Regions from separate parts of the Streptomyces sp. NBC_00029 genome, predicted to be linked through region 1. Evidence: riboswitches for the same ligand, from Rfam matches in the RefSeq annotation. Region 1 holds a riboswitch; the other holds the start of a gene.
The links. Region 1 has a riboswitch for ZMP and ZTP ahead of glyA (serine hydroxymethyltransferase). Riboswitches for the same ligand answer to the same signal wherever they lie in the genome.
Positions count from the first base shown of each region.

Region 1 (3,397 bases):
CGGCTGGCCTCGCCGAAACCGGTGATGCAGTTCATGACCCAGCCGAGCTGGGCGTGCTCGGGCACGTGGCTCTGGACGAAGAGCGTGCAGCGCTCGGGGTCCAGGCCGGCGGCCAGCAGCTGGGCGGCGGAGAGGCGGGTGTTCGCGCGCAGTTCCTTCGGATCCTGCGGCACGGTGATCGCGTGCAGGTCGACCACCATGTAGAAGGCGTCGTGCGTCTCCTGCAGGGCGACGTACTGGCGGATGGCTCCGAGGTAGTTCCCGAGGTGGAACGAGCCGGAGGTGGGCTGGATGCCGGAGAGCGCGCGAGGACGATCAGAAGCCATGCCCCCATTCTCTCAGGTGCGGGGGCGGGCCCGTGCCCGCCCGATGCCCCCGTCACGCCTTCGCCCCGAGCGCCGGGCGGGCCGGATCGTCCGGCTCCGCCGGCGTCCGGGGCCCGAGCCCCGGACGCCGGGCCGCAGGTCAGGCGAGCGGCAGGCCCGGGGCGGGGAAGGCCGCCATCAGGTCCGTGACCTCCGCGCGGATCGCGGCGAGGGCCTGCTCGTCGCCCTTGGCGGCGGCGTCGACCGCGCGCGAGATCCAGTCGGCCACGACCGGCATGTGCGCGGCGGACAGGCCCCGCGAGGTCAGCGAGGGAGTGCCGATCCGGATGCCCGACGGGTCGAACGGCTTGCGGGGGTCGAACGGCACCGTGTTGTAGTTCACGACGATGCCCGCCCGGTCCAGGGCCTTGGCCGCGATCTTGCCCGGCACGTCCTTGCCGGTCAGGTCGATCAGGATCAGGTGGTTGTCCGTACCGCCCGAGACCAGGTCGAAGCCCTTCTGGAGCAGCTCCGCGGCAAGCGCCTTGGCATTGGCGACGACCTGGTGCGCGTACGCCGTGAAGGACGGCTGGGCCGCCTCGTGCAGCGCCACCGCGATACCGGCCGTCGTCTGGTTGTGCGGGCCGCCCTGGAGGCCCGGGAAGACCGCCTTGTCGATCGCCTTCGCGTGCTCCTCCCGGCACATCAGCATCGCGCCCCGCGGACCGCGCAGGGTCTTGTGCGTGGTGGTGGAGACGACGTCGACGTGGTCCGCCGGGGACGGGTGCGCGCCGCCCGCGATCAGGCCCGCGATGTGGGCCACGTCCGCGACCAGGATCGAGCCCGCCTCCTTGGCGATCTCGGCGAAGGCGGCGAAGTCGATGGTCCTCGGCAGGGCGGTACCGCCGCAGAAGATCAGCTTGGGCCGCTCGGCCAGGGCCAGCTCGCGCACCGCGTCGTAGTCGATCAGCCCGGTGTCCTGGCGGACGCCGTACTGGACGCCCCGGAACCAGGAGCCCGTCGCCGAGACGCCCCAGCCGTGGGTGAGGTGCCCGCCCATCGGCAGGGCCATGCCCATCACGGTGTCGCCCGGCTTCGCGAAGGCCAGGTACACGGCCAGGTTCGCCGGCGAGCCGGAGTACGGCTGCACGTTCGCGTGGTCCACGCCGAACAGGCCCTTGGCCCGCTCCACGGCCAGCGCCTCGACGCGGTCGATGTTCTGCTGGCCCTCGTAGTAGCGGCGGCCGGGATAGCCCTCGCTGTACTTGTTCTGCAGCACGGTGCCAGAGGCCTCGAGGACGGCCGCGGACACGTAGTTCTCACTGGGGATCAGGCGCAGGGTCTGCGCCTGCAGTACTTCCTCCGCCGCGACGAAGGACGCCAGCTCGGGGTCGGCGGCGAGAAGGGCGGGATGGCGGCTCGCGGACATGGCGGGCTCCTCCGGGGTCGATGTGATCGGTACCCCGCGAGGCCCAGGCGAGCGGCCCTGAATGCGGTCGAGCGCGCACGACTCCCCCGGAGTTGGTTCTCCGTACGCCAGTCGCCGTGCGTACCGCACACCTTAGCGGGCGCGCCGCGAACGATGTTTCTGCGTCCGGGATACGAGCGACGATAAGAAGGTGACGCCACCCTCGTCACCGCTTCACCCGGCGCTACACCCGGCCAGACGGACGATCGGAGACCCCGTGTCGACAACAGCTGATGCCATCCGCTCCGCAGACGCGCACAGCGCGCACAACTACCATCCGCTGCCCTTGGTCGTCGCCTCCGCGGAAGGCGCGTGGATGACCGATGTCGAGGGCCGCAGATACCTCGACATGCTCGCCGGTTACTCGGCCCTCAACTTCGGTCACGGCAACCGCCGGCTGATCGATGCCGCCCGGGCCCAGCTGGAACGGGTCACGCTCACCTCACGTGCCTTCCACCACGACCGCTTCGCCGACTTCTGTACCGAGCTCGCCGCGCTGTGCGGCAAGGACATGGTGCTCCCCATGAACACGGGCGCGGAGGCCGTGGAGACGGCGGTGAAGACCGCCCGCAAGTGGGGCTACGAGGTCAAGGGCGTCCCGGACGGGCACGCCAAGATCGTGGTCGCCGCCGACAACTTCCACGGCCGGACCACGACGATCGTGTCCTTCTCCACGGACCACGAGGCCCGCGACCACTTCGGCCCGTACACGCCGGGCTTCGAGATCGTTCCGTACGGGGACCTCACCGCGCTGGCCCACGCCGTCACCGAGAACACCGTGGCCGTGCTGCTGGAGCCGATCCAGGGCGAGGCGGGGGTGCTGGTGCCGCCGGCCGGGTACCTGAGCGGTGTGCGGGAGCTGACCCGCGAGCGGAACGTCCTGTTCATGGCGGACGAGATCCAGTCGGGTCTGGGGCGCACCGGGCGGACCTTCGCGTGCGAGCACGAGGGGGTCGTCCCGGACGTCTACATCCTCGGCAAGGCGCTCGGCGGCGGCGTGGTGCCGGTGTCCGCCGTCGTCGCCGACCGGGACGTGCTCGGGGTGTTCCGCCCCGGGGAGCACGGGTCCACCTTCGGCGGGAACCCGCTCGCGTGCGCGGTCGCCCTGGAGGTGATCGCGATGCTGCGGACCGGCGAGTTCCAGGGCCGCGCCACCGAGCTGGGCGAGCACCTGCACCGGGAACTGAACCTGCTGATCGGCGGCGGCGCGGTGACCGCCGTGCGCGGGCGCGGACTGTGGGCGGGCGTGGACATCGACCCCTCGCGCGGCACCGGCCGGGAGATCTCCGAGAAGCTGATGGAGCTCGGGGTGCTCGTGAAGGACACGCACGGGTCGACGATCCGGATCGCCCCGCCGCTGGTGATCAGCAAGGAGGACCTGGACTGGGGCCTGGACCAGCTCCGGTCGGTGCTGGGCGCGTAGACCCCGTCCGTGCGGGTCAGAGGATGACGTGGGGCAGGAAGCGGGCGTACTCGTCCGTGACCGGCCCCGCCGATTCCCGGATGCCGAGCCCCGCCGCCTCGTCCTCGACGACCCACGCGCCGAGCACCACCCGGTTGCCGTCGAAGTCGGGCAGCGGGGCCAGGCCCTGGAAGCAGTACCGCTCCCCCTCCTCCGGTGCGA
Region 1 is NZ_CP108292.1:5,523,430-5,526,826, reverse strand. It holds gene trpS (tryptophan--tRNA ligase) at 1-326, opposite strand, end outside; gene glyA (serine hydroxymethyltransferase) at 466-1,734, opposite strand; ZMP/ZTP riboswitch at 1,769-1,859, opposite strand; gene rocD (ornithine--oxo-acid transaminase) at 1,991-3,196, shown strand; gene OG753_RS25925 (glutathionylspermidine synthase family protein) at 3,213-3,397, opposite strand, start outside.

Region 2 (3,397 bases), 1.6 Mb from region 1:
TGGGGCGCGGCGCCGGGGTGGCCTTCTTGGCCGCGGTGCGGGCCGGGGCGGCGGCAGCCTTGCGGGGCTTCTTGGCGGCAGCCTTGGTGGCGGGGGCCGCGCTGACGTGAAGGGCGACACCCTCCTCGTCCAGGACCTGGTTCAGGCTGCGCAGGACCCGCTTCCACTGGTCCACCGGGATGCGGCCGGCCTCGAAGGCCTGGCGCACGTCGTCACCGTTGATGTGACCCTGCTCGCGGCCGCGCTCGACGAGCGCGACAAGGGCCTCGGATTCGGCGATCTCCGGAGGGAACGTACGGGACGGGCTGAGCGACACAAGGAGCCTCTCGTTGCGAACAGATAAGGGTGGGCGGGACATCATCGCGCGAACTCGGGAAACAGACCCGAGGGGGGTCTGTATTCCGGGCCGCGCGAGGACACCTGTCGGTTCATCGCATGCCCGAGTCGATTCGTTACGCGCTGAATTGAGTGACCTGCGCCACGCTGTGGCCGCGCAACCGATCCGGCGCAGATCCGTCCGCCCTTCACGTCAGCCCTTTTTGCGGGCTTCGATGAGGAAGCGAGCGGTGTGCGCGACGAACGGACCTTCGCTTTCGATCTGTTCGTGGAGCTCGCGCAGCCGGTCCCGGTACTGCCCGACCGTGAAGCCGGGCACCATCCAGATCACCTTCCGTAGAAAGTAGATCACGGCTCCGATGTCGTGGAACTCCGTGCGCAGTCGTTCGGAGCGCAGATCGAGGACTTCGAGGCCGGCCGCGGTGGCGTCGGCCACCGCGTCGTCGGGGTGCCGGCCGCGCCGGATCTCCTCCGGCTGCGGGCCGAGGAAGTACTCCACGAGCTCGAAGACGCTCGACGGACCGACCTGCTGCGAGAGGTAGCTGCCGCCCGGCGCCAGCACCCGCGCGATCTCCTCCCACCAGATCGACACCGGGTGCCGGCTGGTCACCAGCTCGAAGGCGGCGTCGCCGAAGGGCAGCGGCGGCTCGTCGGCGTCGGCGACCACCACCGCGCCCAGCGGGTGCAGCAGCCGCGTCGCCTTGTCGATGTTGGGCGGCCAGGACTCGGTGGCCACCATCAGCGGCGGCAGCGGAGCGCATCCGGCCAGGACCTCGCCGCCGCCGGTCTGGATGTCCAGGGCGGAGCGGGCCCGGGCCAGGCGTTCGCTCATCAGTTTCTGGTACCCCCAGGAGGGACGCTGTTCGGTGGCCCGGCCGTCGAGCCAGGAGAAGTCCCAGCCGTCCACGGAGACGGACTCGGCCTCGGCGACAAGATGGTCGAAAGTACGCGTCATGCATTGATCGTCCCAGGTCGGACGCCCGACAACCACCGGATATGTCGACTACAGTGGTCGGCGGGCCGTGACTGGCGTTCGGGTGGATCACCACCGGGGAGCGGCCCGGCGTACCTGTGGACCTCCGGTACGCCGTCTGCCGCGCGCCTGGGCGAACCGCGATCCGCAGCGACGTTCAGGAGACCCCGTGACGACTGCCCAGACTGCCCCCGCCACTGCCCCCGCCGGTGCCGACGGCCCCGCCCGGCTGATGGACGGCACGGCCCTCGCCCGCCGCATCTCGGAGCAGACCGCCGCCCACGCGGCGAAGATCACCGAGCGCACCGGCACCGCGCCGTGCCTGGCGACCGTGCTGGTCGGCGAGGACCCGGCCTCCGTGACCTACGTCCGCATGAAGCAGAACCGCTGTGCCAAGGCGGGGATCACCTCCCGCCACGTCGAGCTGCCGGCCACGACCACCACGGAGGAGCTGGTGGCCACCCTCACCGAGCTCTCCGAGGACCCGCAGATCAGCGGCATCCTGCTGCAGCACCCCGTCCCGCACCACATCGACGAGCGCGCCGCCTTCGAGGCCATCGCCCCGGGCAAGGACGTCGACGGGGTCACCATGCACTCCTTCGCCGCGATGGGCTTCGGGCTGCCGGGCTTCGTCTCCTGCACCCCCGGCGGCATCATGCGCCTCCTCGCCGCCTACGACGTGGACCTGACCGGCAAGCACGCCGTGGTCGTCGGCCGCAGCGCGATCCTGGGCAAGCCGGCCGGGATGCTGCTGCTGGAGCAGAACGCCACCGTCACCTACTGCCACTCGCGAACCCAGGACCTCCCCTCGATCGTGCGCCAGGCCGACGTGCTGGTCGCCGCCGTCGGCAAGGCCGAGTTCATCCGGGGCGAGGACATCAAGCCGGGCGCGGTGGTCCTGGACGCCGGGTACAACGAGGGCAACGTGGGCGACGTGCACTTCGAGTCCGCCGCCGCCCGGGCCTCCCTGATCACCCCGGTGCCGGGCGGGGTCGGCCCGATGACCATCGCCGTACTGCTGGAGCAGACCGTGCAGGCCGCCGCCGCACAGGCCGGGCTGGACCTCGCGGAGCTCTGACCTCCGCCCGCGCCCGTACGCCGCGCGAACGCCCCGGACCCGACGGTCCGGGGCGTTCGCGCGTTCAGGCCCGGACGGCGTCGCGGCGGGCCGCCGCGACGATGGGGGAGGTGCGGAACTCGAGCGCCAGGGCGGACAGCGGCTGACCGGACAGGCGCGGCGGCTCGGGGTGCTCCGGCGGCCCGGCGGCCTCCCCGGAGGCCGTCCGCAGCCCGCACGCGGCAGCGATCATCGCGGCGTCGGCCACGACCTCGGCCCGGGCCCGGCTCATGCCCTGCCCGCACGCGTCCTCGTACGCCGCGCTGCGCACGGAGGGGTCGAACCACGGGGCGAGGGCCAGGATCCCGTCGTCGATGACGGACTCGCGGTGGATCAGCCGGATCCCCACGGGTGACCACCAGGCGAGCGGAACCGTCCGCACACTGGACGCGGCGAAGCCGCGCAGGGCCTTCCACAGCGGGTGCAGCCGCCGGTACTGGCTGAAGTCCCGCCAGGTCTGTGACCCGCCGACCAGCGGCACGATGAACCCGGTCGCCACCAGCAGGGCCGCCCCCGAGGCCAGCGGCGGCGCCGCGTCCGTGGACAGGGCGTCCCAGTCGCGGCCGCTCCACCGGGCGCTCAGCGCGGTCCACTTCATCAGCAGGTAGCCGAGGTCCAGGACACCGCCGAGCATGATCAGGGCCAGCCCGGTGCGCAGCGGACGCAGGGAGGGGTCGGCGCGCCGCAGCCACCGCCCGGTGAGCACCGTCAGCGCCGTGCTGCCCACGGTGTGCGCGAGCAGGTAGCAGACAACCATCTCGCGGATCCACGGAGTGTCGGCGTAGTACGTGTCCAGGTCCCGCAGGCGTTCCACCGGCGCGTCGCCGATCATGAACAGGACGACGATCAGCACGGTGACGGCGCCGAACCCGGCCACCGTCAGCCGGGTCGCCCGGCGCACCGCGTCGGGCGGGCCGCCGCCCCACTGCAGGACCAGGACGACGCACGCCCCGGAGAACATGGTGATCAGG
Region 2 is NZ_CP108292.1:7,157,095-7,160,491, forward strand. It holds gene OG753_RS33125 (RNA polymerase sigma factor) at 1-316, opposite strand, end outside; gene OG753_RS33130 (class I SAM-dependent methyltransferase) at 530-1,291, opposite strand; ZMP/ZTP riboswitch at 1,349-1,451, shown strand; gene OG753_RS33135 (bifunctional 5,10-methylenetetrahydrofolate dehydrogenase/5,10-methenyltetrahydrofolate cyclohydrolase) at 1,542-2,387, shown strand; gene OG753_RS33140 (MAB_1171c family putative transporter) at 2,452-3,397, opposite strand, start outside.
Region 2: another riboswitch for ZMP and ZTP. It lies ahead of OG753_RS33135 (bifunctional 5,10-methylenetetrahydrofolate dehydrogenase/5,10-methenyltetrahydrofolate cyclohydrolase); the one in region 1 lies ahead of glyA (serine hydroxymethyltransferase).